Regions from separate parts of the Paenibacillus sp. P46E genome, predicted to be linked through region 4. Evidence: predicted binding sites of a transcription regulator. Region 4 holds the regulator's gene; each other region holds the start of a gene.
What was found. Region 4 encodes Rex, which represses fermentation and respiration genes when NADH is low (regulators of the CRP and FNR family bind a similar motif). Its sites were predicted from a motif close to TTGTGAAATATTTCACAA; they were not measured.
Positions count from the first base shown of each region.

Region 1: a site for Rex is predicted at 1,399-1,416, ahead of qoxA (cytochrome aa3 quinol oxidase subunit II). Genes of this name have one in related genera too.
Region 2: a site for Rex is predicted at 2,270-2,287, ahead of nirB (nitrite reductase large subunit NirB). Genes of this name have one in related genera too.
Region 3: a site for Rex is predicted at 1,458-1,475, ahead of A3849_RS25455 (polymer-forming cytoskeletal protein). Genes of this name have one in related genera too.

Region 1 is NZ_LVYZ01000030.1:3,369-6,757, forward strand. It holds gene A3849_RS07850 (polysaccharide deacetylase family protein) at 13-1,161, opposite strand; gene qoxA (cytochrome aa3 quinol oxidase subunit II) at 1,662-2,681, shown strand; gene qoxB (cytochrome aa3 quinol oxidase subunit I) at 2,721-3,389, shown strand, end outside.
Region 2 is NZ_LVYZ01000028.1:109,449-112,837, reverse strand. It holds gene nirB (nitrite reductase large subunit NirB) at 1-2,171, opposite strand, end outside; gene A3849_RS07025 (hypothetical protein) at 2,382-3,083, opposite strand; gene ric (iron-sulfur cluster repair di-iron protein) at 3,253-3,389, opposite strand, start outside.
Region 3 is NZ_LVYZ01000067.1:7,009-10,397, reverse strand. It holds gene A3849_RS25465 (YkoP family protein) at 75-668, shown strand; gene A3849_RS25460 (polysaccharide deacetylase family protein) at 696-1,394, shown strand; gene A3849_RS25455 (polymer-forming cytoskeletal protein) at 1,534-2,094, shown strand; gene A3849_RS25450 (hypothetical protein) at 2,272-2,739, shown strand; gene A3849_RS25445 (AraC family transcriptional regulator) at 2,781-3,389, opposite strand, start outside.
Region 4 is NZ_LVYZ01000110.1:118,943-122,331, reverse strand. It holds gene dinG (ATP-dependent DNA helicase DinG) at 1-1,822, shown strand, start outside; gene A3849_RS31565 (redox-sensing transcriptional repressor Rex) at 2,009-2,662, shown strand; gene A3849_RS31560 (amidohydrolase) at 2,649-3,389, shown strand, end outside.

The DNA.
Region 1 (3,389 bases), on a different contig from region 4:
CCCTAGAGATGCTTAGCGCTTGTCCCTCCAGAAGTTCAACGGCTCGACATCCTTCGTAATAATCTCGAACGTATAGCCTTCCTTCTTCAGCGACTCCAGCAGGCGCGGCAGTACTTTGAGTGTTGCTTTCTGGTCATGCATCAGGATCACCGGATTGGTTCTGGAGTGTTGCAGCTTATGCACCTGATTCATGACTGTTGTATAGATGGTGGCACTATCCTCTTTGTACTTCCAGTCGTCCGAATCCACATTCCAGTCCCACAGATGATAACCTTGACCCAGCACTTTGTCTCTAAAGGTCTTGGTGAAATAAGGCTTGCTGCCGTATGGCGGACGGATCAGTGTTGTTCCTTGGCCGGTGATCTTCCGCAGGATCGCGTTGTCCCCGTTCATTTCGGCCAGTGCAGCAGAGGCAGAGGCATAGAACTTCTCTTTGCGGTGCGTCATGCCATGTAAGCCCAGACCATTTCCCATCTCCACAATCCGCTTCACCTGGGAAGGATAACGGTTCATATTGGGGCCAATCATGAAGAACGTGGCTTTGACATCATACTTGTCCAGAATATCCAGCAGCTGTGACGTTGTTGCTGACGGTCCGTCATCAAAGGTCAGATACAGGGTAGTACCCGGCTTGGCTTCAGGAGTTTTTGCAGGTTCTTTGGCAGGTTCTTCGGGGGTTACTGGCGGCGTCAGCTCGCTCTTGTATTTGCTTAAGAACCCGGCGTCATCCAAGGTTGCTGAAGCATCATAGACGCGCAGTAAATATTTCTCCGGTTCAAAGGAAATGATATATCCGAGGTAGGCGCTTATCTTCAGCGGAACCATCAATGTCCCGTTCTGAAGAAACGTATCCGCCTTGACAACCGTTCCATCCTGGAGCCTAGCTCCCCCATTATCCCCCAGCAGCCTGAGCGTGCGTCCCCCGCCGTCGACCTGAATACCATCTGGAAGACCGGTGAGGGTCCACTTCAGTTCTGCCGCCAAAGCGCGGAGAGGAACATAATAGGTATCATTTTGGGATACGGCTGTGATACCGCTTAAGGTATCCCCTACCCCCAGCTTCAGAGATTTGTTCACTCCCGTTGCACTTGCTGTTGTTTGAATGATACCGAAGCACAGGAATAATGACATGAATAAGAGCATTACTTTTTTAATAGCCACCGACACAATCTCCAATCTATGTATATTTATCTATTACTTTAGCATACATAGATATAACGTAATTTGAGAGATTGTAACCGTGAGCATAAAAAGTTGTAACTGTTCTGCTGTGATAAATGACATAATGTCATTATTTTCAGAAAGAACTCAAACTTCGTCGCATGCTGTCAGAGTAAGCAAATCCCAATGAATCCGGGCCTTTTAAGGCTTAAATATTTGTGACGAAAATAGTAACATTTGTGAAATTATGAACAAAATTTGAACATTCTTAAAATAACCTTAAGGCGCACCGTTACTGTGATCTTTATCATACGTTAAGGATGTTGTAACAAATTGATCACAAATATTTAACTTAATGGACATTTTTAAGGACGATTATAGCTTTTATTACAAAATATGTATTTTGCATTATGGGTAAGTAGTTCTTACTATAGATACAGGTTAATGTTTGCCCGCTAACGATCGGTGCATGAAAAGAACTATTAAAGGAAGGAGTTCATATGAAAAAAAAGGGACCGTTATACGCTTTGTTTCTCAGCCTCATTCTCCTCCTGCCGGGATGCAGTTCTCTCGCTGTTCTGAACCCGAAGGGGCCGTCTGCACGAACTTTATCTGACACCATCATCCTTTCAATTCTCGTGATGCTCGGTGTTCTGGCTGTTGTCTACATCTTATATATCTTCGTGCTGGTGAAATACCGGGCCAAGAAAAGCAATGAAGGATACATTCCGGAGCACGAGGAGGGCAACAAGGTACTCGAAGCGATCTGGATTATTATCCCGATTATTATCGTAGCCTTCCTGTCCGTTGTGACAGTCAAAACGACTAGCGCTGTCGAGAAGCAGGCTGAAGACTACAAAGACCAGACTCCTCTCGTCATCTATGCTTCTTCTTCCAACTGGAAATGGCATTTCAGCTATCCGGAGGAAGGTATTGAAACCGTCAATTATGTCAATATGCCGGTGCACCGGGCAGTAGAGTTCAGAATGTACTCTTTCGGTACTATCACGAGCCTATGGATCCCACAGCTTGCCGGACAAAAGTATGCGATGAGCGACATGCTTACCACGCTTCATCTTTCCGCAGATACTGAAGGCTCATATATTGGCAAGAATGCCAACTTCAGCGGTAAAGGCTTCGCCCACATGGAATTCGAAGCGCTTGTCATGAGCAGCAAGGATTATGACAAGTGGGTGAAAGAGGTCAAAGAAACGGCTCCTAAGCTTACAGAGGAGGAATTCAAGGGCCTGCTCGCCACCGATTTCCTTGGACGTAAAACGTATTCTTCCACCCATCTGGAATTCAGCCCTCCTCCGGGAGACCACAGCGAGCATATGAGCGGTGAAGGCAAGGAGATGGATATGGATAACGGAAATATGGATCATCAGGACAATAAGGATATCCATCCTTCACCGGAGCCTTCGAGCCAGACCGAGTTCGACAGTAAACCGAATCCGGAAGTCGAACAGCCGCTGCCAAGCTCACCGGTAGATGAACAGACGCAAAACAGCAATTCTTAATGTACCGCTCGATGAAAGAACCTGAAAGGAGCCACCCTAATGGATTTAGACAAATTTAAGGTTCACGGCGAACCCTTGATATACGGAGCCATGATCAGTATCGCACTTGCTACTATCGGGATTCTCGTCGGGCTTACCTATTTCAAAAAATGGGGCTACCTCTGGCGCGAATGGCTGACCACGGTCGACCATAAGAAAATCGGCGTCATGTATATCCTGGCCGCGCTGCTCATGCTGTTCCGCGGAGGCGTGGACGCGATGATGATGCGTCTGCAAACCGCAGCGCCGGAAATGAAGTTCCTCGACGCACAGCACTATAATGAGGTCTTTACCACCCACGGTCTGATTATGATCCTCTTCATGGCCATGCCGTTCATTATCGGTCTGATGAATGTTATCGTACCGCTGCAAATCGGCGCACGCGACGTAGCTTTCCCGCGTCTGAACGCCGTCAGCTTCTGGCTTTTCTTTATGGGGGCCATGCTGCTTAACATTTCCTTCGTCATCGGCGGATCGCCGGATGCCGGATGGTCGGCCTACTTCCCGCTGGCAAGTCTGGAGTTTAGTCCGACGGTCGGCAACAACTACTACTCCCTGGCGCTGCAGATTTCCGGTATCGGGACTCTGATCACAGGCGTCAACTTTATCGTAACCATTCTTAAAATGCGCGCACCGGGCATGAAGCTGATGAAGATGCCGATGTTCACC
Region 2 (3,389 bases), on a different contig from region 4:
TTCACCTTGCAGAAGGCATCCGCGATCCGCGGCTTGATCCCGCCGTTACCGCCAATGAAAATCTCCCAGCCGCCGTCGTTGCCGACGATGCCGATATCTTTTGTGCATGATTCCGCACAGTTGCGCGGGCAGCCGTTGACTGCCATTTTGAACTTGGCCGGAAAATCAAGCCGCTCGTATTTGCGTTCAAGCAGCGCTCCCATACCCATGGAGTCCTGTGTGCCAAAACGGCAGAACTGCGAACCTACACAGGTCTTCACAGTGCGCAGCGATTTCGCATAGGCATAACCGGATGGCATGTCCAGCTCCTCCCACACCTTGGGCACATCTTCTTTCCGGATACCGATCAGGTCCAGACGCTGCCCGCCGGTCACCTTTACAACCTTAACATCATATTTCAAGGAGACGTCGGCGATCCGTTTCAAATCCTCCGGTGTCGTGACTCCGCCATACATACGAGGTACAACCGTAAAAGTACCGTCCTTCTGAATATTCGCACTCATCCGTTCGTTGACGAAGCGCGACTCCTTCTCATCCTCATGAGTGTCCGGATAGATCATACCGAGATAATAGTTCACCGCCGGACGGCATTTGGAGCAGCCCTCGGCTTGCTTCCAGTCCAGTACATTCATGACCTCCTTGGTCGTTTTCAGGCCTTTGGAGGTGATTTCGGCTACGATCTCATCTCGGCTTAGAGTGGTGCAGCTGCAGATCCCCTGCTTGGCACTCTGCTGGAAGCTGTCCCCAAGGACAAATTGCAATATCTGCTCCACGACTGGCTTACAGCCCCCGCAGGAACGGGTAGCCCCGGTGCAGGCCTTAATCTCATCTACAGTGGTGAAACCATTCTCCGTAACAGCATCAACAATGGCTTTCTTGGTCACCCCGTTGCAGCCGCAGACAATCTCTTCATCGGCCATCGTTTCCACCGACAAGCTCTTTTTCGCTCCGCCTCCGCCACAGCAGCCTGTGCCCATAACCTCGCTGTAAATCTCCTCAGTCATTTCTGCACCCTGCTTCACCAGCTTCTGCAGACTGGCCGATTCCGTGACATCGCCGAAGAGGACTGCTCCGACAATGGTATTATTGTTGAGCAAAATCTTCTTGTAGGTCCGCTTCCATTCATCTTTGGCTGAGATGACCGTGTGCTCTGCGGTTTCTGTGAACTCACCGGCAGAGAAGACATCTACTCCAGAGATTTTTAGCTTGGTGGCTACAACCGAACCTTCATAAGGCTGAGTTGGCACGTTGCACAAATGTTTCGCAAGCACCATTCCTTGCTCGAACAACGGTGCAACCAGACCATAACAAGTTCCTCTGTGTTCTGTACATTCACCTACGGAATATACATCCGGCATCGAGGTTTGCAGATAGTCATCGACAACAATCCCGCGATTTACCGTAATGCCGCTTTCTCTGGCGAGTTGTGTATTCGGCTTAATTCCCACAGCCATGACTACAAAATCCGCGGCCAGCTCCGTTCCGTCACTGAAGCGAAGTCCGTTCACACGTTCATACCCGGTCAGCTCAACGGTCTGCTTGCCCATAGCAAACTTCACGCCCTGGCGGGCCAGTTCTGCCTGAAGCATGGAGGAAGCTGTATGATCCAGCTGGCGCTCCATCAGATCTTCCAGCAGATGCACAACCGTAACGTCCATGCCGAGATTCACAAGTCCTTTGGCCGCTTCCAGTCCCAGGAGTCCGCCCCCGATAACTGCTGCCGTGCGGTACTGCTTGGCTGCTGCAAGCATGGCATCACAATCTGCGATATCACGGAAGCCAACTACCCCTTCCTTGTCGCTTCCCGGTATTGGCAGAATGAACGAGTTCGAGCCTGTAGCAATGATCGCTTTGTCATAGGCAACAGACAGTCCATTATCTGTGATGATCTGCCGAGATGCTTCATCAATACGGATAACTGTAGTTCCTGTATGCAAAGTAATATGATGATCCGCATACCACTGGCGGTCATTGAGGATAATGTCTTCGATTGTTTTACTGCCTTCCAGAACGTAGGACAGCATAATGCGATTGTAATTGGGATGCGGCTCACTTCCGAACACAGTAATATCATAAGCGCCGCCAAGCTTCAAAATCTGCTCAATTGTGCCTACTCCTGCCATTCCGTTACCTATGAGTACTAGCTTTTCTCTCTCCACTGTCACTGTCATGACCCTCCTTCATGCATCTGAACTTCATCACAACATGATTTGATAAAGAAATTATACTGTTAAAATTTAAAGCGGATTTGTGATTGCAGTCACACCAATTGTGAAGCATTTCACATAATTTTAATCACGCTTCCTTAACTCTTTTGGGACACAAAAAAACGCCATATTCCTTGACGTAAGCCTAAGGAATGTGGCGAAATAGTACTTCATTTAGAGCAACACAAGCACAACCTCCAGAGTATCCTGTGGTCTAAGCTTCATATCGATCCCGGTGTCCAGCAGTTGCTTGCCATTTACCTTCAGCATCCATGCCTCATTACTGAGTGGCTTGTAATCCATAATACTGATTATCGTCTTATTATCCTCGGAGAGCTGCACCATTCCACTGGTCTTCAATACACCCCGTACGGACAGGTCCTCGGTATACGGCAGCACGTAAGAATGCGTCATTTGCGGCTGCTCACTACCCCCGTTAACAGTGAAAATGACCGGCTGCAACTCTGCCCCGCTTGCTGCTGGGACAGCTTCAGCAACGAGGGTATCCCCGCGGTCAACGCGGCTGTTCCAATCCGTTATTTTTTTGCCGTTCAATTGAATCTCCCAAATCCACTCGGGACTCAAAGATACTTTGTTGACTGCCAGAATCTTGTTCCCGTCATCCGCAAACGTGGCTACGCCACTGTTCTTGAGCAGCTCGATGAGCGTCAACCCATCTGTATAGGCTTCACTTAGCTGCCTGCCCGCGCTTCCAGCCAGCTCGCTGTCACCGACCCGAACCGAAAAGCCTGGTCCGGCATTTCCAGTCCCGGCATCGTTCCCATCTGTTGGAGTGCCAAGAACCGATGAGCAGCCGCTCAAGGTTGCAATTATCATTATTCCCAGTAAAATACGCCACACCCACTTCGCGGACATTCCCGGCACCGCCTTCTCCCGCCTGACTCCAGCTTTCCGCTGCTGTTCAGACATGTCTTGATTATGTACATTGTCTTTTTTAAGAATAACGTAAACGGGTGCCGTTCTCAAATACTCCTTATTCCAGCACAAAAAAAGTCCCCGAAGGGACTTATGAAATGTTAATTTTCTATTGGTAGCGCAGGAAAAGAATGTTGTTCTCCAGATGGACATGCTCAAAGGTCATGCCCTCCAGCTCTTCAAGACGGGCATAGGTCAGACGGTAAGTGGTGCAAGCATGCTCCGGTGGGGTGAAATCCCCTGTAA
Region 3 (3,389 bases), on a different contig from region 4:
CACAGCGTCAAACATTGAAGAACGATTAAGAGACGTACCAATTTAAAATAGTTGTTAGAGGAAGGGTGAATGGGTTGGAACTTAAACTAGGCAAATCAATCGTGCAAACGCTCTGGATGGCATGGGAAAAAGTGTTTGCACTGGGTTCACATTTTCGCGGAGCGGGGACCTCTCACTTTGGCATTTGCAGCGTGATGCTCAAAAAACACAGAGGGCAGGCTATCATATGCGAGGATTCGACGGTTATTCATGATGGGGAATGGGTAGGAGAGCTGCACCTTGATAATGGTAGTATCCTGAAGCTGATCAAGTCTCAAGGCTCTGACCGGGCTGCGCTGCGTACAGCAAGGCTACTGCGTCAATCCATGCGTCAGATCCATGAAGCCTTCGAGTCACAATCAGAGTTCAAACAGGTCAAGGCTTTGCTAGGGATTACGCTGCTTCACCGGGGACTAACACATGGTCTGGGGTTTGAGCAACAGGCTCTGCAGCCAGGGATTTTCAGACGGATGACTACCGTTTATTTACGTCTGCTTCTTTCTGCACTACATCCTGAAGGAATGAACAGAATCAGTCAACGAACGGAAAAGCTGGTCCCGATGCTGCTGATCCATTCACGTTCCTCACTGAAAAACCGTTTTTCCCCCGGAGAGAAGCTGCCAGGCTAATATACATAACGGATGAAGGAGGAAGCGATGCTCATTTATCTAGCAATTGGAATGGTCACTATCTTTTTTTTGTACATGTTAGCACCAAGTCTGATCACAAGGCTGACTGGATATGGTGTATTGCGCCAAGGGACGACTCCCAAACAGGTGGCCTTTACATTTGATGACGGGCCGCATCCGGAGTATACGCCTAGGCTACTGGATCTTCTGAAGCTGCATCAAGTGAAAGCCACCTTTTTCGTTCTTGGTGCTCAAGCGGAACAATACCCCGAGCTGATCCGAAGAATGGACCGGGAAGGCCATCAGATTGGTATTCACAACTATGTTCATACGTCCAATTGGCTGATGCTCCCAGGCACCATCCGGCAAGGGCACCTGGAGCGGACTGCAGATATTGTGGAGTCTATTATCGGAACCAGGCCCAATCATTACCGTCCGCCCTGGGGACTCATCAATGTGTTTGATTTCTTGCGGCTCAGGCAGTACCGGATTGTGCTGTGGTCGATAATGGGACATGATTGGAGCCGCGAGAGATGTCAGACCTCCCTGCGCTCCACGCTGTTAGACCGGATGAAGGACGGGTCCATTATTTTACTGCATGACAGCGGGGATACACTGGGGGCAGATGGCAATGCCCCGCATTATATGCTGCAGGCTTTGGAGGAAGTATTGCTGCAGCTGAAGACCAGGAATCTGAGATGTGTAAGGCTGGATGAAATGGCTTAACCTGCTAGCGTCTATTCGTCCAATGCCTTAATTTTATAAAGATAAAAAGTGATAGACACAATTTCGTGAAATTAATCACGTTGTTTTTATTAAAATTTTAATATATAATATGAATATACCAAAAACAGGGGGAATTATTGTGAAGCTAGTAAAAGGATTATTGGTTGCAGGTGTGGCGGCAGCGTTGTTGTCGGGTTGCGGAAATAATAATAATAATGCGAAAGAAGCGGCTAGCGCATCACCGGCTGCAAGTGCAGCGGCAACTACTACAGATGCACAAAGCACAGCATCCATCGTGAACCAAGCAGATGCCTTTACCAAAGCCGTTAGTGCAGATGGTAACTGGATTGTAGCGATTCTGAATGACCTGACTGTTGACACTGATGTGGTTGTTGCCGGTGAATTCCATGATAAAGGCAAAGCAGAAAATGCTATCTACCGTAAACTGGCTCTGTACGCACAGGATGCAGACCACAAGATCACTGCCAGCTACACGCTGACTGCTCCTAAGGTCACTGTACAAAGTGAAAACTTCAAAGTGCAGGGCGGAACGATCAAAGGTGACGTATATGTAGAAGCCAAGGGATTTACTTTGGATAAAACAGCAACAATTGACGGCAACCTGTACTTTAAAAGCGATGATCTGAAAACAAGTGCTGTTCTTGAAGGTAAAGTTACCGGCGAAACAGCCGTGAAATAATTGAGCTTCTGAATCATAGCTATTATAAAATCTTATTGAAAAGCCTGTAGAGCTGACCCATTCCGGGTTCGGAATCTACAGGCTTTTTTGTATACAACAGGGATTTAAAGCACGGATTTCCTGTGAATAGCTGTATAATGGAAAATAGATGGGTGACTATTAGTCGAGGTGATGAATATGAAGCGGATTTTCGTTCTGTTGCTGTTAAGCACCATAGTATGGATTAGTGGGTGTAGTGGAAAGCACAACATATATGACGGGATTGATAAGCAGGATATTAAGGATATTGAGACTGCCAAGGATCTTAATTTCATCTATTCATATAAAGGACACACTGATAACTGGGTGTCCACTTATTACGTCTATCAACTGAAGAAGGACAGTGACAACCATATCACAAGATTGTTCTTGAAATATATCGGCAAAAAGCCGGGGCCATCGGGTGAAATGAAATATGAATACAGCACAGAAGGCGGCCATAAAGGAAGTGGAACCCTGTCTGATGCAACTTCGCCTTCCTTTATATATAATCTGGGATCTTCAGGAGGGAACGGTTCCATTGCTGATCAGGATTCTGTGGTGAAAATGCAAGTGGAATGGAACGGAGGCAAGGAAGAAATCAAATTGTTGCCTGAGCTCCAGTAGTCCAGAACCGTTAATCTTTGTTTCGCATGACTGCCGATCTCTCAATTCAGCTGTGACCTATATTCATAGGCCGTAATGCCGAACATACTTTTGAAATGCCTGTTGAGATGGGTCAGATCCGTAAATCCGCATTCGGTGACGGCAGTATAGACATCCTTGGTCCGCTCGATGGCTTGCTTGGCATGTTCTACTTTGCAGTTCAGGAAGAATTGATAAGGTGAGATGCCGGTATGGCTCTTGAATGCCCGGATGAACTGGTATTTGGACATTCCAAACTCCTGGCAAAGATCGTCCAGCTTCAATACGTGATCTATGCTGAAATACATTTTTTCCTTTGCCTGCTCGACAAGCTTGTTATTCGTTCTCTGCCCCATATCGAAATGTTTCTGTGTGACGCGACCGGCTATTTTCATTAGCAGCTCGCTGCACAGCACTTCATCTTTGCCCGACTGTATGGCATAATTCAGTCTTAATATGCACGATGCTAACTCTGCATCGTAGACAATGGGGGAGGAGAAGCGCAATTCTTGGCCGCCGAGGATCTCCGAGAACAAGTCCGGCTTAATGTACAGCATCACATAGTCAATGCCTTCCCTGTCATAAGAGCTGCCGTCATGATACTGTTCCCGGTTGAACAGCATGACTCCATT
Region 4 (3,389 bases):
CAAGGGGAGAGGACACTATTTGTGTCTGCGGAAGTTCGAACATAAAATAAACAAAAAGGACTTTACAAGTCCGCGGGAAGAAGCGCTTACTGCGGCACAAATGATTGTATGGCTGACTCAGACCCAGTCGGGTGATGACGAGGAGCTGAATCTGAACGGCCGCGGCGGTGATTTCTGGGAGACCGTGGCCAGTGATACGGATTCGTGTCTTGGACGTTCCTGCCCCTGGTTCCGCAAGTGCTACTATCATCGGGCCAAGCACGAAGCCGGGATAGCGGATGTCGTAGTGACCAATCATTCCAAGCTATTTGCGGACGTGAAGGCCGGGCATCAGCTGCTCCCGGCTTATGAACACCTCGTCATTGATGAGGCCCATCATTTGGAGGATATTGCAGGCAAGCACCTCGGCATGCAGATGAAATACTTCACCGTCGCCCATACGCTTACGCGTCTCTACAAAGACAGCCGGAGCGGCCAGTTGCCTGCTCTGCGTCAAACGCTGCAGTCATCAGGCAGTGAGCAGGCTGCGGAATGGAGCGGTGTGATCGATAGGATCTACCCGGACCTGCTTACGGTTAAGGAATCGTGGGACACGCTTAGTGATAAACTGTTTGCCCTGCTGCCTGAACGCAGTGACGCCGCTGCCGGAGAAGCCGGACAACTGGTTACCCGACTTCTGCCGGGCAAGAAGCCCAAGGATTGGGAAGATCTAGCTGCACTTGAGAACACACTTCATCTTAGTCTAAGTGATATTATTCGCAAGGGCGACAAGATGCTCAGTGAAATGCGTGAATCGGAGAGTCAATCATCTTCGGATAGTCTGGTGACGGATATCGGCGGGTTATTTAAGGACTTGGCCTCCATCCGTGAACAAGTGCGCTTTTTCATGAATCTGAATGACGAGAATATCGTCTACTGGATGGAAGGCAGCGGCAACTATAAAGGGAAATCGCTGCAGCTGTATGCCGTTCCGGTCGATGTCAGTGCCCAGCTCAAGGAACTCTTTTTTGATAAAAAGAAAAGCATTATCCTTACCTCAGCTACTTTGTCCGTAGATAAGTCCTTTCAATTTATGATTGACAATCTGGGACTGGGCGAGTCCGCTGAACAGGGAAGGCTGATGACAGCGCTGCTCCCATCTCCGTTTAAGTACCGTGAACAGGCACTTCTGGTGATACCGCGTGATTTCCCCAGTGTCAAAGGCAGTGTGGGTGATGCCCGTTTTGTCGATAAGCTGGTACATTCATTGGCGGAGGCCGCTGTAGCAACACGGGGCCGGATGCTGGTGCTCTTCACATCCTATAAAATGCTGCGCCAGGTCTTTGATCCTCTGAAGGAGGCGCTCGTCTCTGAGGATATAACTGTACTGGGACAGGGAGTGGAAGGCGGCAGCCGGAGCAAGCTGATCCGGCGTTTTCAGGACAGCTCCGCCTCTGTATTGCTCGGAACAAGCAGCTTCTGGGAAGGTGTGGATATTCCGGGTGAGGCTTTGACCTGTCTGGCCATTGTCAGACTGCCTTTTCAGCCGCCGAACCATCCGCTTGCGGAAGCTAAGGCCGAGCTGCTTCAGGCTCAGAAAAAGAACCCGTTTATGAAGCTGTCGGTTCCCCAGGCGGTTATCCGCTTCAAACAGGGTTTCGGCCGGCTGGTGCGTACTGCCCAGGACCGGGGTATTGTTATAGTATATGATACCAGGGTGATCGAATCTTATTATGGAAAGTATTTCCTCTACTCGCTGCCTGGACCCAAAATGGAGCATATGCTGACGGATCAGATGGTTCCGCGCATTGCAGAATGGCTCGAAGACGGCAGCATATCTTAACCTGCAATCATATCAAATCTAGCCAATGAATAACGAAACTCCGTTCTTCTGGTGTCCGGTTTAAGCTGAGACGCCAGGGAACGGATTGTACTTATGCTTACAAAACTTGGCATATGCTTACGAAGTGAGTTTTGTACGAAGTAATACTATGATGCATTGCTCACAAAACTTTTAGGAGGAGAAAATATGAAATCGGATAAAATATCGGAGGCCGTGGTACGCAGACTTCCAGTGTACCTGCGCTTCCTGAATGATCTTCTGAAGCGTGAAATCTCCACCGTATCTTCCCAGGAACTGGGACAAAAACTGGATCTGAATCCGGCGCAAATCCGCAAAGATTTGGCCTATTTCGGGGATTTCGGCAGAAAAGGTATTGGCTATGATGTGTCATACCTGATTGAGAAAATCCGTCATATCCTGAAGCTTGACCAGCAGATCAACGTGGCATTAGTGGGTGCTGGTAATCTCGGCCATGCGCTCTCTAATTACAATGCATACTTGAAGGACACGATGAAAATCACTGCTGTTTTTGATTCCTATGCTCCTAAGGTCGGGCAGAAAATCAACTCACTCGTTGTCCAGCCCATGGAAGAGCTGGGAAGCACGATCCGCGAGCAGGGTATCCGCATCGGTATTATCACTGTACCGGATAGTGAAGCACAGAATGTTGCAGATATTCTGGTGGATTCAGGCATTGAGGCGATCCTTAATTTTGCACCTGTAATCTTGAAGACACCGTCTAACATCCGGATTCACGCTGCTGATTTTACTACCGATTTGCAGAGTCTGGCCTATTATTTGCATGATGGAAAGGACGAAGTAGAAGATGAACATCAATAAGACTGTCATTGTAAATGGACGATTTCTGGTGCCGGGTACGGTGAATCCGGTTCTAAGCGGCTATATGACTATAGAGAATGATCTCATCACATACATAGGAGAAGACAAGCCTGTCATTGAAGAAGGGACACAGACCGTTGACGGCAGCCGTCTGCTGTTCATGCCGGGTCTGGTCAACACGCATGGCCACACGGCCATGTCTCTGCTCCGCGGATATGGGGATGACATGGTCCTTCAGAACTGGCTGCAGGAGAAGATGTGGCCCATGGAAGAGAAATTCACCAGTGACGATGTCTACTGGGGAACCTCTTTGTCTGTGCTGGAAATGCTGAAGGGTGGTACAACCACCTTCCTCGATATGTATGACCATATGGACAGGGTTGCTGAGGTTTCTGAGCAATCGGGAATGCGTGCCGTGCTTATGCGCGGGGTTATCGGCCTCTGTCCGGAGGTTGTACAGAACCATAAGCTGGTGGAGGCGATAGCCTTTGCGCGGAACTGGCATGGAAAGGCGGATGGAAGAATCACAACGATGATTTCCCCGCACGCCCCTTACACTTGTCCTCCTGAATTTTTCGTGAAATTTGTACAGGCTGCCCATGACCTGAACCTGCCAATGCATACACACATGTCCGAAACCCGGCGGGAGGTCGAGCAGAATGCCGCAGATTACGGTCTGCGTCCGGTAGCGCATCTGGAGAAGCTGGGGATGTTCACACGCCCGGCT